DNA from 3 places in the Bacillus sp. FSL K6-6540 genome. Region 1 is predicted to be linked to each of the others. Evidence: riboswitches for the same ligand, from Rfam matches in the RefSeq annotation. Region 1 holds a riboswitch; each other region holds the start of a gene.

Region 1 (6,295 bases):
AAATAGCCGCGCTTGGCGTCGTGTTCCCGATGCCCATCTCTCCGGTTACGAACATCTGCGTGCCTTGTTTAACCAGCTCTGCCGCCACCTCAGCTCCGGTCACTACGGATTGCAGCGCTTCTTCCCTTGTCATTGCGGGTCCTTTGGCCATATTGGCGGTTCCTCTGCCAATGTTCCGGGACAGGAGCCTCTCATGGGTCAGCTCGGTCGCTACGCCGATATCCACGCAATGAACGTCTGCCCCCGCTTGACGGGCCAGCACGTTAACGGCCGCCCCTCCATTCAGGAAGTTCATCACCATTTGGGGCGTCACCTCGGCCGGAAATGCGCTGATTCCTTCATCACACACCCCATGATCGCCAGCCATGACAACCACGGATGTTTTGGTAAACGAGGGCTTCATTTTCCCCGTGATTCCCGCTAATTGGATCGCCAGCGACTCCAGCTTGCCCAAACTGCCCGGAGGCTTCGTCAACGTATCCAAATAGGCGGCGGTTTCCGCCTGCGCTTCGGCATCCAGCGGTTTAATGTTAGCGGTAATTCCCTTCAAACGACTTGTGAGTGTATCCGTCAATGAAACGGCCTCCTTCCTCTTGCTCCTAAATCTTACAACGCGGCTGAACCTGCGGCAACACCGCTTTAGGACCAGGTGCTGTTCGCCGTTAACAGCACCTGCGGAGCCCCATTCTCGGGATGGGTCACGATGGAGGGCTCCACCCGGAAAATCCGTCGGATATACGCTGCCGTCAGCACGTCCTCCGGCTTGCCCACCCCTGCGATCCGTCCCTGATCCAGAACCAGCAGCTTATCGCAGAATTGAGCAGCCAGATTGAGGTCATGCAGTACGCTGATCACCGTTATGCCGGACGAGTTCCGCCACTCCGCCACCATATCCATGAACTGAAGCTGATAGCGGATATCCAGATAGGTCGTCGGTTCGTCCAGCATCAGCAGCGAAGGCTCCTGGACCATCACCTTGCCCAAAGCGACACGCTGGCGCTGTCCTCCGCTTAACTCGGTAAGCCGGCGCTCCTCCAGGCCGTTCAGATCCAGCTTTCGAATAACGGCCTCGATAAGCGGGGCCGCATCCTTATCCTCACGGCCAAGCCAGTTCAAGAACGGGAATCGCCCCATCTCCAGCACGTCCCGGACGGTAAAATCGGTAGGGTCGAGTCCCTCCTGCTGCAGCACCGCCACGATTCGGGCCATTGCCTTCCGGTTATAGCGTCCAAGCTCCTTGCCCAGAAGCGTCACGCTTCCTTCCGTAGGACTCTCCACGCCGGATAACAGCTGCATGAGGGTGGACTTGCCGCTGCCGTTCGGTCCGATGATCCCCCACCATTCCCCTTCGGCAATGTGAAGGTCCACCCCGGATAGAATCGACGCCTTGCCATAGGCTTTGCCAAGCCCTTGGGCCGTAATCATGATAACCCCTCCCTGCGCCGTTTTTTGTTCCGGTACAGCAGATAAGCAAAGAACGGAGCGCCTATGAATGCCGTGACCACCCCGAGCGGGATTTCCGTCGGCGCCAAGACGGAGCGTGCTGCCGTATCGCACCAAACCATGAAAATCGCGCCGCCCAGCGCCGACAGGGGAACAATCACGCGGTAATCGGAGCCGGTGATCAGCCGAATCATATGCGGCACTACAAGCCCGACGAACCCGATCACGCCGGAAACCGATACGGCTGCCGCGGCAAGCAGGGTAGCGACGATCAGCACGCTGGTCTTCAGACGATCGACATTCAATCCCATATGAGCGGCCTGCCGTTCCCCGAGCGACAAAATGTTAAGCGCCCGCGACCTGCTCCATAGATATACGAAACCCACTGCAAAATACGGGAAAAGGATGGCCGTATACGACCATCCGCGCATGCTCAGGCTTCCCATCGTCCAGTACAGGATTTGGTTCACCGTATCTTTGGACATCACCGTCAGAAACGAAACGACGGCGCCCAGAAATGACTGCATGACCACCCCGGACAGGATGAGCCCATGGATCGGCAGTTTTCCTTGATCCCTTGCCAGCAGCAAAACAGCCCATAGGGTGCCTGCTCCGGTCAGAAACGCTACAACCGGCAGTGTGTAACCTCCGGCAAAGGAATATTCCATTCCGAAAAAAATCAGGGATGCCGCGCCAAGCGCAGCACCCGAGGACACACCGAGCGTAAACGGATCCGCCAGCGGATTGCGAAGCACGCCTTGAAAGGCGGCTCCGGCCACCGCCAGGGAGGCTCCAACAAGCATCCCGAGCAGGATCCGCGGCAATCTCACCTTCATCAGGATTTGCTCGGAGGAAGCTTCCCAGCCTGGAACGATGGAATCGCCGATTCCCGGCAGCCGGTGCAGCAGCATCGCTCCAATCTCTCTCACAGGCAGGTGAACGGAGCCGATTCCGAGACTGACAACCAAGGTTAGCAGTAAAAGGATCAGGCCGGCCGCACCGAATCCTGCAAGTTTTTTACTCATGGATTCATCAATTCCGGATAAACGGCCTTCGCCACTTCTATCAGTCCTTGCGTCACGCGCGGGCCCGGACGGCTGAGCAGATTGGCATCCACGGAAATAACCTGATCGTTCTTGATGGCTTCGATCTGATCCCAGCCGCCGCGCTCCTTGATCAGCTGATCCAATGTTTTCTTGGTGGCTTCGTCCACCACATCGTCCGTGTACAGAATAACGTCCGGGTTCGCGGCGATGATGTTCTCCTCGCTGATTTCGAACCAGCCTTCCGCATCGCCGGCTGCATTGACGCCGCCAGCTGCGGTAATGATCTCATCCATGAACTCGCCTTTGCCGACGGTCCATCCCGGAGAGAACTCCACGTACACTTTCTTCTTGTCTTCATCCTTCACGGATTTCACGGCTTCCGTAACGGCAGCCCATTCCTGCTTCATCTGATCGACGACCGCTTTCGCCTCGGCTTGACGGTCCGTAATTTGACCGATCAGCTCGATGTTCTCCATCACCGCATCGATGGTTTTCGGATCGTTGACGAACAGGGTAACGCCAAGCTCGCGCAATTTCTCGGCATTCTGGGCATTCATCGAAGCCGCGAATACCACATCGGCGTCGGCTGCGATGATCGCCTCTTCATTCACCTGGAACCCGCCCAGTTTAGGCTTGGATTTGGCCGCTTCGGGGTAATCGTCGTTATCGGATACGCCAACGATCTCCTCGTCCAGTCCCAATGCAAACAGTTTTTCCGTCTCGGACGGAGTCAGGGACGCAATCTTGGTCGGCGCTTTCTCAAACGTCATTTCCACGCCCGTTGAATCCTTGACGGTCAGCGGATACGTGGTCTTAAGCTCTTCCGCCGAATCCGCCGGCGCTTCGTTATTCTGCTCTTGCTGCTGTGCCGGCGGCGTCGCATCCTTCGGTGCTGCTTCTTCGCCGCCGCAGCCGATCAAGGCCAGGGCCATCAGTATGGCTACCAGAAGTACGGACCATGTTTTGTTTAATGCTTTCATCTCTTGGAATCCCCCTAAACATAATTGAGAACCTGGCGCAGGCGTGTCTAAATTCCTTCGGCCGATCCTTAACTGGTAAGAAACGTTCAATCTTCATACCCTAAGAAGCAAAAATCCCCGACTCCTCGATGACAAGGACTCAGGGATTACGTTTGTATCATAAGGACGCCGGGATAACCGTTCAACGATGGCGCCTTAAACTTCCGTCCGCATGGCTCCATGCGTCCGGTAAACGTAATCCTCTCCTCGAAGGACCGTCTTTCATTCGCTGAGGGCAGGTCTCCTGACTTGCAGGTTGTAACGACTTCTCCGCCTTCCCAAGCGCTAAAGGCTCAGTGGCATATGGAAAAGTCCCTGCTTCACAGTGGCGGGACCGTGCCGGACTTGCACCGGCTTCCCTATTAACCCGGCAGAAAACAATAACGCCCTCTGTCCGGGACCCTCGCAAATCATATGAATTTATGGATGATAGGCCAAGCATGGTTTCTCTGCACAAGATTATAGGCGATAAACCATCCCCTTACAACTGAAAGTTTCGGGCGTTTCGATTGCGTCATGACACCGATTTAGCCCGTTATCGCCTATTCCGACCGAAATCATACGTTTTCGTTTTGTTCGCTTAACCGTACGCCCCGCCAAAGTGCTCCGTCCCATGTCAGCTGCAGCTTGAGCACCTCGCCCGGCATAACCGACGTCGCCCAGAATTCCGTATCCGGCACGGTAGCCGCTACCATCTCCCGAATAACGCCGCCGTGGGTGACCACAAGCACGTCAACTCCTTCAGCGAGCGTTCCACGGCCATCATCACCACGCCTGGCCTCTGCCTCTGCCTCTGCCTCTGCCTCTGCCTCTGCCTCTGCCTCTGCCTGCGCAAGGGTATCCGGAGCTTCCTCCATATGCAATAATTCCTTCACATCCAAATGCAATCCCGACAAAAAGGCCTGGACGCGGGAACCGAAAGCTTCCCAACTCTCCCCGCTAGGCGGCGTAACTTCCGCAGGGTTATCGATCCAGCGCCGGTAGAGGGAATCCGTCTTCAAATCCTCGTAGGTCTTTCCTTCCCAATCCCCGAAATCCAGTTCGCGCAGCCGTGGGTCATATCGTACGCTCGGCATAAACTGGCCCAATATGTCATCATCAGGAACAGCACCCCTTTTTGAATCCGATAAGATCACATGGAGCGTCTGCCGGCAGCGGAGGAGATCGCTGCAATAGATCCGGACAAAATGCCTGCAACGAAGTTCCTCCCGCAGCGGGAGGAGCTGTTCCCTTCCCTCAGCCAGAATTCCCTGATCCTCATGGCCGAGATAACGGCGCTCCTCGTTCCACAACGTGCGGCCGTGGCGGACCAGATGCAGAATGATCCTCATATCCATAGGCTTCCTCCTGCCGCGGCAGCAAGTCCGAGCACCGCGGTACCCAGCATCGTAAACAAAACCGATACGCCCACAAGCAGACGGTTTGTCACCCTGATATCCTCCGCTTCGAGCGGTCGGTCGGGGTCCCCCATGAAAGCCCGGAACGAGATTACGCCTTGGTACGAATTTTCGCCTCCCAGGCGAATCCCCAGGGCACCGGCAACGGCCGATTCCGGGAAGCCGCTGTTCGGACTGGGATGCTTACGCGCATCTCGTTTAACCATCTTGATCGCTTGTTTCCACTGCAGCGAAAACATCGCCGCCGCAACGGTCAACAGCCCGGCGGTCAGGCGTGCCGGTATCCAATTGGCGAGATCGTCCAGCCGGGCGGAGGCCCAGCCTACATGCAGGTACTTCTCGTTTTTATAACCGACCATGGAATCCAGCGTATTCACGGCGCGGTAGGCCATCGCAAGCGGCGCCCCTCCGATCAGGGCAAAAAAAAGCGGAGCGATGACCGCGTCCACGATATTTTCCGCAACCGTCTCCACCGTCCCCCGCACAATTTCCGGCTCATCCAGATGAGCGGTGTCCCTCCCGACCACCATGCTGAGCGCTTGCCTGGCCTCGGCAATATTCCCGGAACGAAGATGGCCGTACACCTCCAATCCGGCCTCGCGCAGCCCCTTGATCGCAATCGTAGTCGCAATGAGAACGATCTCCGCACCCCAGGCAAGCCAAGGATGAATCGCTGCGCACAGCTCCAGCAGCAGCCAAGCCAGCACGAAGGAGCCGCCGGCCACGATCACCGGCAGCAATATCCCCGCCCGCTTCAGTCCCTGGGCGGAAGTCGTCCGCTGGCGTATCCACCCTTCGACCCGGCGGATCGCCTTCCCCATGCCGATGACGGGATGCGGCAGCCATCTCGGATCTCCGATCAGCAAGTCCAGCGCGACCGCCGCCCATATGACCCATACGACGGTCATATCCGATCCTCTCTTTCGGCGGCGATGCTCTCCGTGACGCTGTCGTAGACAAGACGTCCGATCATGCCGCCCAGATCGGTCGCGGTTCCGGCATAATGATGATTCACGTCATAGGCTGAATTGCCGCTGACCGCAAGGACCATCGCATCCGTCGTCGTTCCCGTGGCGGCGGCTCCGGTTTCATGATCCTTCACCCCCAGGTCATGCAGCGCCGCGGCTTTCGCTTCCGCTGCCGTCAGCATGGCGTTCACCATGCAAGCCGGCGTCAGCCTTCCGTCCACCGCCAGCACGACATTGATCGTGCCCGGCTGGTAAGCCGCGAAGGTCGTGCGTCTCGACCCGGCGCGGGCAGCATTGCCCACGCCCGCGGTAGTACAGCATAGAACGGAAGCTTGCTCGCCCCGAGCTTCCCGAATGGAGGCATATTTCAGTTTTACCGCCGTCATCAATCCTGCCGTGGAATCGGTCGGATAGCCGTGCCC
Region 2 (6,295 bases), 5.1 Mb from region 1:
GGGACGACGAATTCTATACCCTTGAGGGACAACTCGAACGGATTCGAAAGGCCCGGGAATCCAGCAAGGCGGATCAGGCGTATCTCTATATGATTGGACTGCGGGATACCGAAACGATCATCGGCGAGATCATGCTGACGGAAGTGGTGCGGGGGAATTTGCAGAGCTGCTGGATCGGTTATTTTCTGGATCGGGACCATAACGGAAAGGGGTACATGACCGAGGCCGTTCAAATGGTGGTGAGGTTTGCCTTTCAGGAATTGAAGTTTCACCGGATTGAAGCGGGCGTGATGCCGCATAATTTAGGCTCGATCCGAGTGCTCCTGAAATCCGGCTTCCATAAAGAAGGCATCGCCAGGAAAAACGTGAAGATTAACGGGAAGTGGGAGGACCATCAGACACTGGCTTTGTTGAATGAAGAGGATGAGGAGGCCTCGCCCCCGATTCAGCGGTTCAATCCGACCGTCATCGCCCCGCCGATCGGTCCGTATACCCATGTAACCAAGGTTGCGAGAGGGGCGGAGCTGCTGGTGTTCTCCGGCCAGGTGGGGACCGACAGGGAGGGGAAGCTGCCGACCGATATGAAGGAGCAAGTAGAGAACACCTTGGCGAATATTCAGCGGGTATTGGCTTCGGAAACCATGTCGGCGGATCATATCGTCAAAATCAACATTTGGGCGGTTCAGGAGGTCGACTGGGATCATTTCCACCGGGTATGGGAGAAATTCCACGGGGGAAAGGCGCCGTCCATGACGATGGCCTACGTGCCGGCACTGGCGATGCCGTCCCTTCAGGTGGAGATTGAGGTCTGGGCCGCGAGGGGGTAACGCTTGATGTAGAGGAACGGATTGCAGCCGTCATATAAAGGCATAAAAAAACCTCCGGGATCCCTGTTTAGGGGACCTCGGAGGTTTTGTGTATATGAAGGAAACTTACAGATCGTCAAAGCCGTTGTCGTCGCCCACTTTGCCGTAGTTACGGGATTTGGCTTCGAAGAAGTCGGTTTTCGTTGCGTTGAGGGCTTCGTCGGAGAAAGGCTTGATCCATGGCATGCAGTTGACGTCTACGCCTTCGTAAGCTTTTTCCAGACCCATCATGGTGATGCGACGGTTCGCGATGTACTTGATGTAATCGCTCAACTCGTTCAGATCGATGCCGCGCACATTGCTGAGCGTGTAATGGGCCCAGTTGGTTTCGAGCTCGACGGCACGGTCAATGGTGCGGTACAGGTAGTCGATGTTCTCTTTGGTGTTCAGCTCAGGGAAATCCTTGAGCAGCTGCTTGAACACTTCGGCGAAGAAGTAGCAGTGCTGGTTCTCGTCACGCTGAATATAGGAGATCATCTGGCTGGTTGCCATCATCTTCTGGTCACGGGCCAGGTTGTAGAAGAAGGCAAACGTGCTGTAGAAGAAAATCCCTTCCAGGATCAGGTCGGCGACCATGGCTTCGAAGAAGGATTGCGGCGACGGATTGTCGCGGAAATTCTGGTAAATGTTCGAGATGAACTGGTTGCGCTCCAGAAGAACCGGATCATGCTTCCAGTATTCGAAGATTTCCTTCTGCTCCTGCTCCGACACGATGGAGGAAAGCACGTAGGAATAGGATTGGTTGTGAACCACCTCTTGCTGACCGATGATGGCCGAGATGGCTTCGAGCGACGAGTCAGTGAAGTAGCGCTTCACGTCGCCGACAAACATCGTCTGCATGGAATCGAGCACAGCCAGCAGGGAGATGTTGATTTTGAAGGTGCGCTGCTCTTCAGGGTCCAGACGCGGGAACTGCTGCGCATCCTTGGACATCGGAATTTCATCCGCGATCCAGTGGTTCAGCAGCAGAACCTTATACAATTTATACATATGAGGCATCCGAATGTCGTTCCAGTTCAGGATCCCGGAGCATTCACCTTCAATGACGCGAGTGGAGCGGTTGGGTGCTTCGGTGTTAAATATCTTTTGCATTTGCATGCCGATTTTCTCTCCTTGTATTTCATAATAGGGCGGCGCATAGGCGAAGCTGAGGGACACCTCGCGGCATATTCATGGACCGGGTATCACACCGGGACGGGTATCCATCTCCAGCCGCTGTTGTCCGCCCTTTGCCTGAATGTATTGTAAAGGTTGCAAAGGGCTCCCAAAGGCGGACGTAAACTCTTCCGATTGGATACCCTTACCCTTGTAGTCTTTTAGTTAGAAAGCTAATTCCCGCCCGCTATACGAGAACCCTCGCATGCAGCCGTTCGATGCTTGTATTGAACCAAGCCTCCAGCGATTCCCGAAGGGAAAGCGCTCCTAGCAAGATGTAACTCAACAAATCGAACGAAGTACTCATTCGTCTCCGCACCGCATGAAAAGCGATTCCCAAGGGGAGAGCGGTCCCAGCAGACAGTAACTCAACAAATGGCACGAAGTAACTCAGAAGTCCCCGCGCCGCATTCCAGCGTTCCCGCAGGGAGAAAGCGCTCCTAGCCACTAAAGTAACTTAAGAAGCGCCTCATTCACATCTTACCCACCTTGCGGGTGTCCAGAGGGCAGAGCCCTTGGGGCCCTCCCTTGGAAGGGAGGGTTTGGGTGGGTTCGAAAAAGGTTAATCTAAACTCTTAGCTTGCGCACGACTCACACTCTTCAATCGTTAACGCACGGCTGCGTACATAGTACGTGGATTTGATACCGGCTTTCCAGGCATGCAGATGCAGCTCCAGGAATTCCGAAGCCCGGATATCAGGGCGTACGTACAGGTTAAAGCTTTGCGCTTGGTCAACGTGACGCTGACGGGCGGCAGCCATTTTGATGGACCAATGCTGGTCGATCAAGAAAGCCGTTTTGTAGTACCAGATCGTTTTCTCGGACAGATCCGGAGCAGGGTTCGCCACTTTATAAGTGGTTTTTTCTTCATAAGACAGAAGTTCGTACAATGGATCGATGCTCGCCGTGGAACCCGCGATGATCGAAGTGGAGCCGTTCGGCGCGATGGCAAACAGCCATGCGTTACGGACGCCGTTCGCTTGCACTTCCTGCTGCAATTCACGCCACTGTTCGGTGGTCACGAACTTGCCTTCATGCTCGCCGTCGGTATAACCGCGGAACGTGAAGTACTCGCCGCTCTCCCAGTCGGAGCCTTTGAATTTCGGATAGTGGCCTTTTTCCTTGGCCAACTCCATGCTGGATTTGACGAGCAGGTAGTTGATGTGTTCGTACAGATTGTCATTATAGGCAACGGCTTCGTCGGATTCCCAGCGGATGCCTTCCAGGGCCAGCAAGTGGTGCAGACCGAAGGTGCCGAGACCGACCGCGCGATATTGGCTGTTGGTGTATTGAGCTTGCAGAACTTCAATATTGTTAATGTCGATGACGTTATCCAGCATGCGAACCTGGATCGGAACGAGACGCTCCAGCACACCGGCAGGTACGGCACGAGCCAAGTGGATGGAGTTCAGGTTGCAGACAACGAAATCGCCAGGGATTTTGGAAATCACGATCCGGGTTTGGCCGTCTTTCGTAACCAGCTCCTCTTGCTCAACGACCGTCGGAGATTGGTTCTGCATGATCTCCGTGCACAGGTTGGAAGAGTAGATCATGCCATGAGCCGAGTTCGGGTTCGCACGGTTGACCGTGTCGCGGTAGAACATGTACGGCGTACCGGTTTCAAGCTGGGACTTCATGATGCGCTTCATAATGTCGATGGCTTGTACGGTAATGCGCGGCAGCAGCGGGTTCGCTACGGCTTCCGCGTATTTTTGGCGGAATTCGCCTTCGCCTTGAGTATGGTCATAGAAGTCCTCCAGACCTAGCGGACGGCCGTTCTCGTCTTTCCAGCCCATGATTTTCTTCACTTCATGCGGACAGAACAGGCTCCACTCTTCACGAGCTTCGACAGCCTCCATGAACAGGTCGGGCAGACATACGCCATGGAACACGTCATGCGCTCTCATGCGCTCGTCGCCGTTGTTCAGCTTCAGATCCAGGAAGGACAGGATGTCTTTGTGGAACACATCCAGATAAACCGCGATGGCACCTTTACGAGTTCCCAATTGGTCAACGCTAACAGCGGTGTTGTTCAGCTGGCGAATCCAAGGGATGACGCCGGAACTGGTATTCTTGTGACCACGGATGTCAGAGCCGCGTGCACGGACTTTACCGAGGTATACCCCGATGCCGCCGCCCATTTTGCTGAGACGGGCGATGTCCGTATTGGAATCGAAGATTCCTTCCAGGGAGTCGTCCACGGTATCGATGAAGCAGCTGGACAGCTGGCCGGCTACTTTTTTACCTGCATTGGACATGGTCGGCGTAGCCGCCGTCATGTACAGGTTACTCATGGCCCAGTAGGCTTCCTTGACAAGGTCAAGACGCTTGTCGGCAGGCTCGTTATGCATGAGGAACATCGCGATGACCATGTAGCGTTCTTGCGGAAGTTCCATGACGCGACCGTCAAAGTCGTTTGCCAGGTAACGCTCAGCCAGCGTCAACAGACCGATGTAATCAAACAGCAGATCGCGGCTTGGATCGATGCATTCGCCGAGTTCTTCGATTTGTTCTTTGGTGTAGCTGGTCAGAAGGTCCTCGCGATAGATGCCTTTCTGTACAAGCTCCGTAATGAGCGGGTAGAAGGCACCGTATGGTTCTTCCGGGTATGCTTTGTATCGGCGGTTGGTAGCCGCTTTTTTATATAAAGAGGTCAGAAACGAACGCGCAGCCGCAAACTTCCAATTCGGCTCCTCTTTGGTTACAAGCTCAAGGGCGGACATCGTGAAGGCGCTGCTGATTTCTTCGCCGGTAACTTGCTCACCGCGCAATTTGGCATTGACGCCGCGAAGCAGACGCTCCTTATCGAGCATGTCCAATCCTTTCAGAGTCCGGTCGGCATAGACGGAGAGGCGAATTTCATCAAAGGCGAGCTGACGGTTGTTCGGTTTAACTACGAGCTGGGGCATGAATAAATTCCTCGCTTTCTTCGGGGGAAATATGAAAAAGGACATCAAAAAAACATTTTCTAAAACCCGCGGGCAGGCTTGAAAATGTCCGTGCGCTGTGATCGGAAATGACGTTTGACATAAGCCCTTGAACGGGCATGATGTTATGTACAGACGCAAGTTTAACGAACACTTACCTAAAGCCCCGTAGGTTGGTGTCTGCTGCATATAGGCAGGTCTCTGACTCGGGCTTCTGCCTCCCGGCGGTGCCTTCCGAAAACCTTGATCCGATTGTTCGGTGGCTATGCCGTATGAGGAAGGCTGAAAAAATGATGAACAGCCTAAGAGCCCTTACAGTGGCGGGACCGTGATGGATTTACACCATGCTTCCCTATTAAGCCGGACTGCCTTATGGGTTGATCCGGCACCTATATACACTATATTTGGTTGTTGTTAATCTAATTTAACTCAATATATTGTGTTTGTAAACCATATTCTTAAAATTGAACGCAAAAAGAATTATAGCAAACGAGCGGTCATTGTGCCAGTTAAGAAACTGTCAAAAGGCGATAAGATTTCCTGGATTGTGACCAAATGCGACCTTTTCTGCGCAGATACCGCGTATATTCTCGTTTTGACAAAATAGGATATTACCGTATGGATGAGGCGGGCAGGATACACTATATCTTGTGTGAAGCTAAAATTGAAGGGCTTTGATATGGCGGACCGAAATTGGTATGATATCCGTATCCGGCATTGGAATTGAAGGGTCTTACATGATTGAGATATGACGAGGGAGGTTGTTCAGATGGCAATAGCAGAGGTAACGGTGATTCCGATCGGAACCGCAACCACGAGTTTAAGCGCTTATGTCGCCGAGATGCAGCGAATATTGAAACAGCAGGACGGGATTTCCTATGAGCTGACATCGATGAGCACGATCATCGAGGGAGAGCTTAACATGATCTGGCGGGCGATTGAGGCTTTGCATGAAGCGCCTTTTCTGTCCGGGGCAAAGCGCGTATCGACTTCCGTTAAAATTGACGACCGCAGGGACCAGGTCTCCTCGAGCAAACAGAAGATCCAATCCGTGCAGGAGAAGTTAGGCGGGTAATGCCACCAAATTCGGTGGATATTCCCGTTAGATTAGGACTTGCATTTTGCTGCCGAAGTATTATAATAATTTTTGTTGTTTCGAGAGGAATATCATCGAACCACATGTGCTGGTGTAGCTCAGGGGTAGAGCAACGCACTCGTAATGCGTAGGTCGGGGGTTCAATTCCCTTCACCAGCATCTTCATAAAGTCAATAATGGCACGGTTTTCCGACATTCGGAAACCGGGCCATTTTTGTTATTTATTCTGTTCTGCTACCATTTTTCTACCC
Region 3 (6,295 bases), on a different contig from region 1:
TCAAACAGCCGTACCGCTTCTTCGGTGAGATATTTGAATCAATGGATCAGCTGACTGAAACGCTGAGAAGGGATAAAAGAAACAGAGAAAAAATCCAGGCGACAAGGGAAGAATGGATTGCCGGTTTGTCACATGACTTAAAAACACCGCTCAGCAGCATTTACGGCTACAGCATGATGCTCGAGTCGAAGCAGTATGACTGGTCGCCGGAAGAAGTGAAAGAAATGGGGCAGGTTGTCAGAGAAAAATCTGAATACATGTCCAAGCTGATTGAAGACTTAAATTTAACGTATCGCCTGAAAAATGATGCTCTTCCTATTGAGAGAAATCTCACTAGCCTTATCCCGTTTTTTAAAAATGTCATTGAGGATTTTAAGAAAAATCCGTTTTCTGAAGGCTATGATATCTCGTTTGTATCCAAAGAAGAGCATATTGAATTTGCCCTTGATGAAGCGTGGTTCAGGCGCATATTAGAAAACCTCCTTGGGAATGCCGTGAAGCACAACGACAAAGGAACAGAGATTCAAGTCATTCTGGAGCAAACAAAAAATCATATATCTTTAAAGGTGAAGGACAATGGGAAAGGAATGGATGAAGAAACGATTACCCATTTGTTTAACCGTTACTACAGAGGGACGAACACAAAAGATTCAACTGCCGGAACGGGTCTCGGGCTCGCGATTGCCAAGGAGCTTGTCCATCTCCATAACGGAACGATCCATGTGAACAGCAGAATGAACATTGGAACGGTCATTACCATCCTTTTTAAAAAACAATAAACATCAAGTGGTTTGGACACCTCTTTGCCGGGAATAACAATATATAGACTGAAGCTAAAGAGGTGTAACACATGGATGCAGTATTGGAAGCAGACACTCGGGCAGTGATTGGAGAAGGCCCGTTATGGGATGAAGAAAACGGCCGCTTATATTGGGTTGATATCCTGGGGAGCGAGCTCCATATCTTTGACCCTGAAGAAAAAATCAACCGATCAATCAAATTCAAATCCTTTGTGACGGCGCTTGCGAAATATTCAAAGGATGAACTGATTATGACCATGAAGGACGGGTTTTACCTGTATCATCTTCGGGATGACAGCTTGGAAAAAATTAAACAGCCGAAGGACATGCATGAGAGCCTGAGATTTAATGATGCTAAATGTGACCCGTACGGAAGGCTTTGGGCGGGGACGACGAGCATGGAAGGCGAGCAAAAACAGGCGTCGCTGTACCGTTTGAATCTAGACGGCAGTCTTGTCAAAATCAAGGATCAAGTCTCCACCTCAAACGGTTTGGATTGGGACCGCGAGCGGAATTTGATGTATTACATCGACACGCCGACGCAGGAGATTGTGCGTTACAGCTATGATCCTCAAAGCGGAGATGTTTCGAATCCAGAACCTGTCTATCGTTTTGATCAGTCAGACGGATTACCGGACGGCATGACAATTGACCAAAATGGCATGCTGTGGGTGGCGCTGTTTGGCGGCAGCCGCGTTGTTCACATTGACCCGTTTCAGAAAAAAGAAATCAATTCAATCAGCGTGCCGGCTAAATATGTCACGTGCTGCGCGTTCGGCGGCAGAGACTTAAAAACCCTTTACATTACAACGGCAACAGAACAAATGACAGAAAAAGAGAGATACGAGCAGCCTCACGCTGGAGGGTTGTTTTCAGCACAACTGGAAACAGGCGGATATCAGCCGGTACCATTTGCTGGAGACGTATAAAAAAAACGCATCCGAAACACGGATGCGTTTTTTTTATACTACAGAGAACGGATAATGCCGCCTTCCACACGCTGTGCCGTGCCGTTAATGGCGGATGCGGCGTCAGACGCGAGGAATACGATTGTGTTAGCGACTTCTTCTGCTGTCGCGTATCGCTGAATAAGTGAGGTTGGCTCATTGACCTTGAAATAGTCTTTGATAAATGAATCTGTATCCTGGCCGGCTGCTTGTGCGGCACCTTCCATATAGGATGCCACGCCCTCTGTCCAAGTAGGTCCCGGGAGCACTGAGTTAACCGTCACATTTGTGCCTTTTGTCATTTCAGCCATTCCTCTTGAAAGGCTGATCAGCGCCGTTTTTGTCATTGAGTATGGAATCATCGTTGGCAGCGGTTTGACGCCTGCTTCACTTGCAATATTTAAAATGCGGCCGCTGTTTTTGGCAAGCATTTTTGGAAGGAAGTGACGGCTTGTCCGAACGGCGCTCATCACGTTCACTTCGAAATATTGATTCCACTCTTCATCTGTCACATCGGCGAAGTCTTTTACCTCGAAGAAACCAAGGTTGTTGACAAGGATATCGATATCACCGATTTCATTTACTTTTTCGATAAAAGCCGCTGCTTCATCTGTTTTTGACAAATCGGCAGCAGCACCGTGCACTGTTCCATAGCCAGAAAGCTCTTCAATGGTGCGATCGACAGTCTCCTGTTTGCGTCCGTTGACAATGACTGCCGCACCCTCTTGCAGAAAGCTTTTTGCGGCGGCTTTCCCGATACCGGACGTCGAGCCGGTGATTAAGACGAGTTTGTCATTTAGCTGTAAATCCATAAGAATCATTCCTTTTGATTGATGATGGTATTAAGTATACAAGATCAAATTTAGTGTTTACGAGGATTTTGCTCCCATACACAATACGGGGAAAAGTCATTCAGGACACATATACAAGCCTGTCAGTCATATAGTATAATTACTCCGAAAAAAGGATACGAATGTCAAATAGGTGCCGGTCCGTGAACAACAGCCGGCTTAAAAGGGAAACCGGTAAAAGCCGGTGCGGTCCCGCCACTGTAATTGGCCAAGCGCCAAGAGCCAGGATACCTGCCTGTTTGATCAGCACGAATTCTGCGAGGACAGATGATGTGTAAACAATAGGCTTTTTTGTGTTGTTTACAGCATCTTTACCGTCGTAGAGATGCTTTTTTAGTTCGTTTAGGAGGAAAAGATTATGAAAAAACGAGACGGGATATGGACTGCGCTCCTGTTGGCTGTTGTTATGCTGGCAGGCTGCGGCAATCCTGCGGATCAGAAGGATTCAAAGGCAAAACAAAAAACAGAAGCGTTTCCTGTCACCATTGATGATGCGTCAAATCAAGATGTAACCATCAAAAAAGAGCCAAAAAAGATTGTTTCATTAATGCCGAGCAACACAGAAATTACATACGCACTCGGCCTTGGTGACAAAGTGGTCGGTGTCACCACAAACGATACCTATCCAAAGGAAGTCAAAAAGGTTGAGAAAGTCGGAGATATGAATGTAAACGTTGAAAAAGTCATTTCTCTAAAACCAGATCTCGTTCTGGCCCATGAGTCTTCCATGTCAGCATCAGCAGATGCCATCAAACAGCTGAAGGACGCGGGCATTACAGTGCTGACTGTCAATGATGCACAATCATTCTCCGAGGTGTACAAATCAATCGAAATGATCGGAGAAGCTGGCGGGGCGGAGAAAAAAGCCGATCAGCTCGTGAAAAGCATGAAATCAGATCTAAAGGATATTCAAGAAAAAGCGAAAACCATTTCAAAAGACGAGGAGAAAAGCGTATTTATCGAGGTTTCTCCTGATCCTGACATTTATACAACCGGAAAAGATACGTTTATGAATGAAATGCTGAATGTCATCCATGCTAAAAACGCAGCTGCGGATCAGACAGGATGGGTGCAAATGACAGATGAGGCGATCGTAAAACTCAATCCTGATGCAATTGTTACAACGGACGGTGTGAAAGCGAAAGCTGTGGAAAAACGCGATGGCTGGAGCGAAATCAATGCTGTGAAACATCATCGTGTATATGATGTGGACCCTGATCTTGTGACACGTTCCGGTCCCCGTCTGATCGAAGGGGTCGAAGAACTTGCGGAAAGCATTTACCCGGATACGTTTAAGGAATAATCGTTATGCCGCATATATCATTGGTTTCTCATTTTTAGCCGTGAGCATCATCTTAGGAATTTCTTGCGGCAGCCTGCATATTCCTATTCCCGCTGTTTTTCGTGTCTTTTGGCATCAAGGCTTCGGCGGCTCTATCGGTTCTGATGATCCGATGTACACTAATATTATGATGAATATCAGACTGCCGAGAGTTGTGCTGGCCGCCCTTGTGGGGGCGGCTCTTTCTATTGCAGGGGCCGCTTTTCAAGGATTGTTGAAAAATCCACTTGCTGATCCCTATACGCTAGGTGTGTCATCCGGTGCTTCAGTCGGAGCTGTTGTGACTCTGTTCTTAGGTCTGCACCTTCCTGTCATCGGAGGGTTTACACTCCCGGTTGTGAGTGTAGCCGCGGCACTTGCCACGATGGCGGCGGTCCTTTTCTTCAGCCGCCTCGTTCATGCTTCGATGTCTGTTTCCACCCTCATTTTGACCGGTGTCATCACCAACTCTTTTTTAGGCGCATTTATTTCTCTTATCATCGCCTTGACAGGAGACAACCTGCTTCCGATTGTGCATTGGCTGCTTGGCAGCGTCTCAATGAGGGGCTGGAGCTATGTTATTTTGTTTCTCCCGTTTTTTCTTTTGGGAACCATTTTATTGATTATAAACGGAAGGGAACTGAACGTGATGACATATGGAGAAGATAAAGCAAAGCTTCTTGGAGTCAGCGTTCAGCAGAGGAAGATGATGATATTAATAGCAGGATCTCTTTTGACGGGAAGCGCTGTGGCAGTATCGGGCACGATCGGCTTTGTCGGCCTTGTGATTCCGCATATCACAAGGCTATTGTGGGGAACGGACCATCGGCATTTACTGCCGCTGTCCGCCTTGCTAGGGGCAGGGTTTCTCGTTTTAGCCGATCTGCTTTCCAGAACCATCATTGAGCCGATTGAACTGCCGATCGGGATCATTACGTCCTTGGCGGGAGCGCCTGTGTTCGCTCTTATTTTAATTCGGCAGCACCGCGGGAGGAGAAGCTTATGATGAAGGCAGAAGGGCTGTCGGGAGGATACGGCGACAGCCGCCTAATCAACAATGTCAGCTTAACAGTGGAGAAGGGAGAATTTCTCGGAATTCTTGGCCCTAATGGAAGCGGAAAAACCACGCTTTTGCACTTGCTGACAGGTACGCTGCCGGCCAAGGAAGGCAGCGTTTATCTGGCCGGAAAACTGCTGGCGGACTATAAACCGAAGGAACTGGCGCAAATCATGGCCGTCCTGCCGCAAAAAACGGATCAAGCCTTCACCTTTACCGTCGAAGAAACTGTAGCCTTTGGCAGATATCCATTCCAAACGGGACTGTTCAGACAGCAGACTGAAAAGGATAAAGCCATTGTACAGGAAGCAATGGAGCAAACAGGAGTGGCCAATTTTGCGCAAAGGCCGATTCGCGAACTAAGCGGAGGGGAACAGCAGCGGGTGTATTTGGCACAAGCTTTGGCGCAGCAGCCGCGTATTTTATTTTTGGACGAGCCGACTAATTTTCTCGATCTGGCTTATCAAAAAGACCTGCTTGATCTGATCAAATGCCTGACGAGAGAAAGCGGATTGGCAGCTGTCAGCGTTTTTCATGATCTGAACACCGCAAGCCTGTACTGTGATGAGCTCATGTTTATGAAAAACGGTGCCGCTGGTCCTAAGCAAAAACCGGAATATGCTGTCACAGAACAAAGCATAAAGGCGGTGTACGATACAGATGTCACCGCCTTGGTACATCAAAGCTCACCTAAACCGTTGATTGTGATTCAGCCTGAAAAAGATAGCGCGAAGCGGCAGTCTATCCTATTTGAAGCATTGCTCCAAGCGGGGCGTGATAACATTCTTCTGCAAACGGAAATCCCGCTTCGAACATTGTCCTCGACGCCTATCGGTGCAGGGTTTTCGTGGAGCAGGACGCTGATCCATAAACGGCTGCCAGATCAGCCAGATCCGCTAGAAGGACTTACGGCCTGTCTTTCAGAAAGCGGTTTTCAACTGCAGGAGACGTGTGCGATGGCTTCTTCAGAAAGACTTGACCGTTTCGTGTATCGAACGTATGAAGACAGAGAGTTATCCGTTTTCATATGCGTTCAGACCGGCTTTTCGATTTGGATTTTGATAAACGGCTATGCGGCAGATCAATTCTTCATCAAAGCTCTTATGGCTGCCGAAGCAGAACGGACGAAAGTGCTGGGAGACGGAAGAGGCACAGGTGATATTCTCATCGCCGCGACTCAAACTCAGCAATCCCAAAACATAGAACAGCGGCTGAACCAATTGATAAAGAAAGGGACAGCTGAATGTGTAAAAGAGGCTGCTGAGTTGTTTGAATAAGTCTGTAAAGGAGATTCAGGGTATGAAACTATATACAAAAAC

The links. Region 1 has a riboswitch for cobalamin ahead of MHH82_RS26185 (ABC transporter substrate-binding protein). Riboswitches for the same ligand answer to the same signal wherever they lie in the genome.
Region 2: it holds a riboswitch for cobalamin, as region 1 does, so the genes downstream of both, MHH82_RS03365 (ribonucleoside-diphosphate reductase subunit alpha) here and MHH82_RS26185 (ABC transporter substrate-binding protein) in region 1, are expected to answer to the same signal.
Region 3: it holds a riboswitch for cobalamin, as region 1 does, so the genes downstream of both, MHH82_RS32635 (ABC transporter substrate-binding protein) here and MHH82_RS26185 (ABC transporter substrate-binding protein) in region 1, are expected to answer to the same signal.

The regions. Positions count from the first base shown of each region.
Region 1 is NZ_JBBOXH010000001.1:5,886,348-5,892,642, forward strand. Features, by position in the region: gene cobT (nicotinate-nucleotide--dimethylbenzimidazole phosphoribosyltransferase) at 1-574, opposite strand, end outside; gene MHH82_RS26175 (ABC transporter ATP-binding protein) at 640-1,425, opposite strand; gene MHH82_RS26180 (FecCD family ABC transporter permease) at 1,422-2,468, opposite strand; gene MHH82_RS26185 (ABC transporter substrate-binding protein) at 2,465-3,469, opposite strand; cobalamin riboswitch at 3,726-3,928, opposite strand; gene MHH82_RS26190 (histidine phosphatase family protein) at 4,066-4,845, opposite strand; gene cbiB (adenosylcobinamide-phosphate synthase CbiB) at 4,836-5,813, opposite strand; gene MHH82_RS26200 (adenosylcobinamide amidohydrolase) at 5,810-6,295, opposite strand, start outside.
Region 2 is NZ_JBBOXH010000001.1:771,902-778,196, forward strand. Features, by position in the region: gene MHH82_RS03355 (GNAT family N-acetyltransferase) at 1-827, shown strand, start outside; gene MHH82_RS03360 (ribonucleotide-diphosphate reductase subunit beta) at 933-1,964, opposite strand; gene MHH82_RS03365 (ribonucleoside-diphosphate reductase subunit alpha) at 2,597-4,930, opposite strand; cobalamin riboswitch at 5,124-5,356, opposite strand; gene MHH82_RS03370 (MTH1187 family thiamine-binding protein) at 5,718-6,023, shown strand; tRNA gene MHH82_RS03375 (tRNA-Thr) at 6,132-6,203, shown strand.
Region 3 is NZ_JBBOXH010000002.1:29,501-35,795, reverse strand. Features, by position in the region: gene yvrG (two-component system sensor histidine kinase YvrG) at 1-779, shown strand, start outside; gene MHH82_RS32645 (SMP-30/gluconolactonase/LRE family protein) at 851-1,729, shown strand; gene MHH82_RS32640 (SDR family NAD(P)-dependent oxidoreductase) at 1,768-2,559, opposite strand; cobalamin riboswitch at 2,713-2,851, shown strand; gene MHH82_RS32635 (ABC transporter substrate-binding protein) at 2,957-3,901, shown strand; gene MHH82_RS32630 (FecCD family ABC transporter permease) at 3,864-4,925, shown strand; gene MHH82_RS32625 (ABC transporter ATP-binding protein) at 4,925-6,253, shown strand; gene MHH82_RS32620 (cob(I)yrinic acid a,c-diamide adenosyltransferase) at 6,276-6,295, shown strand, end outside.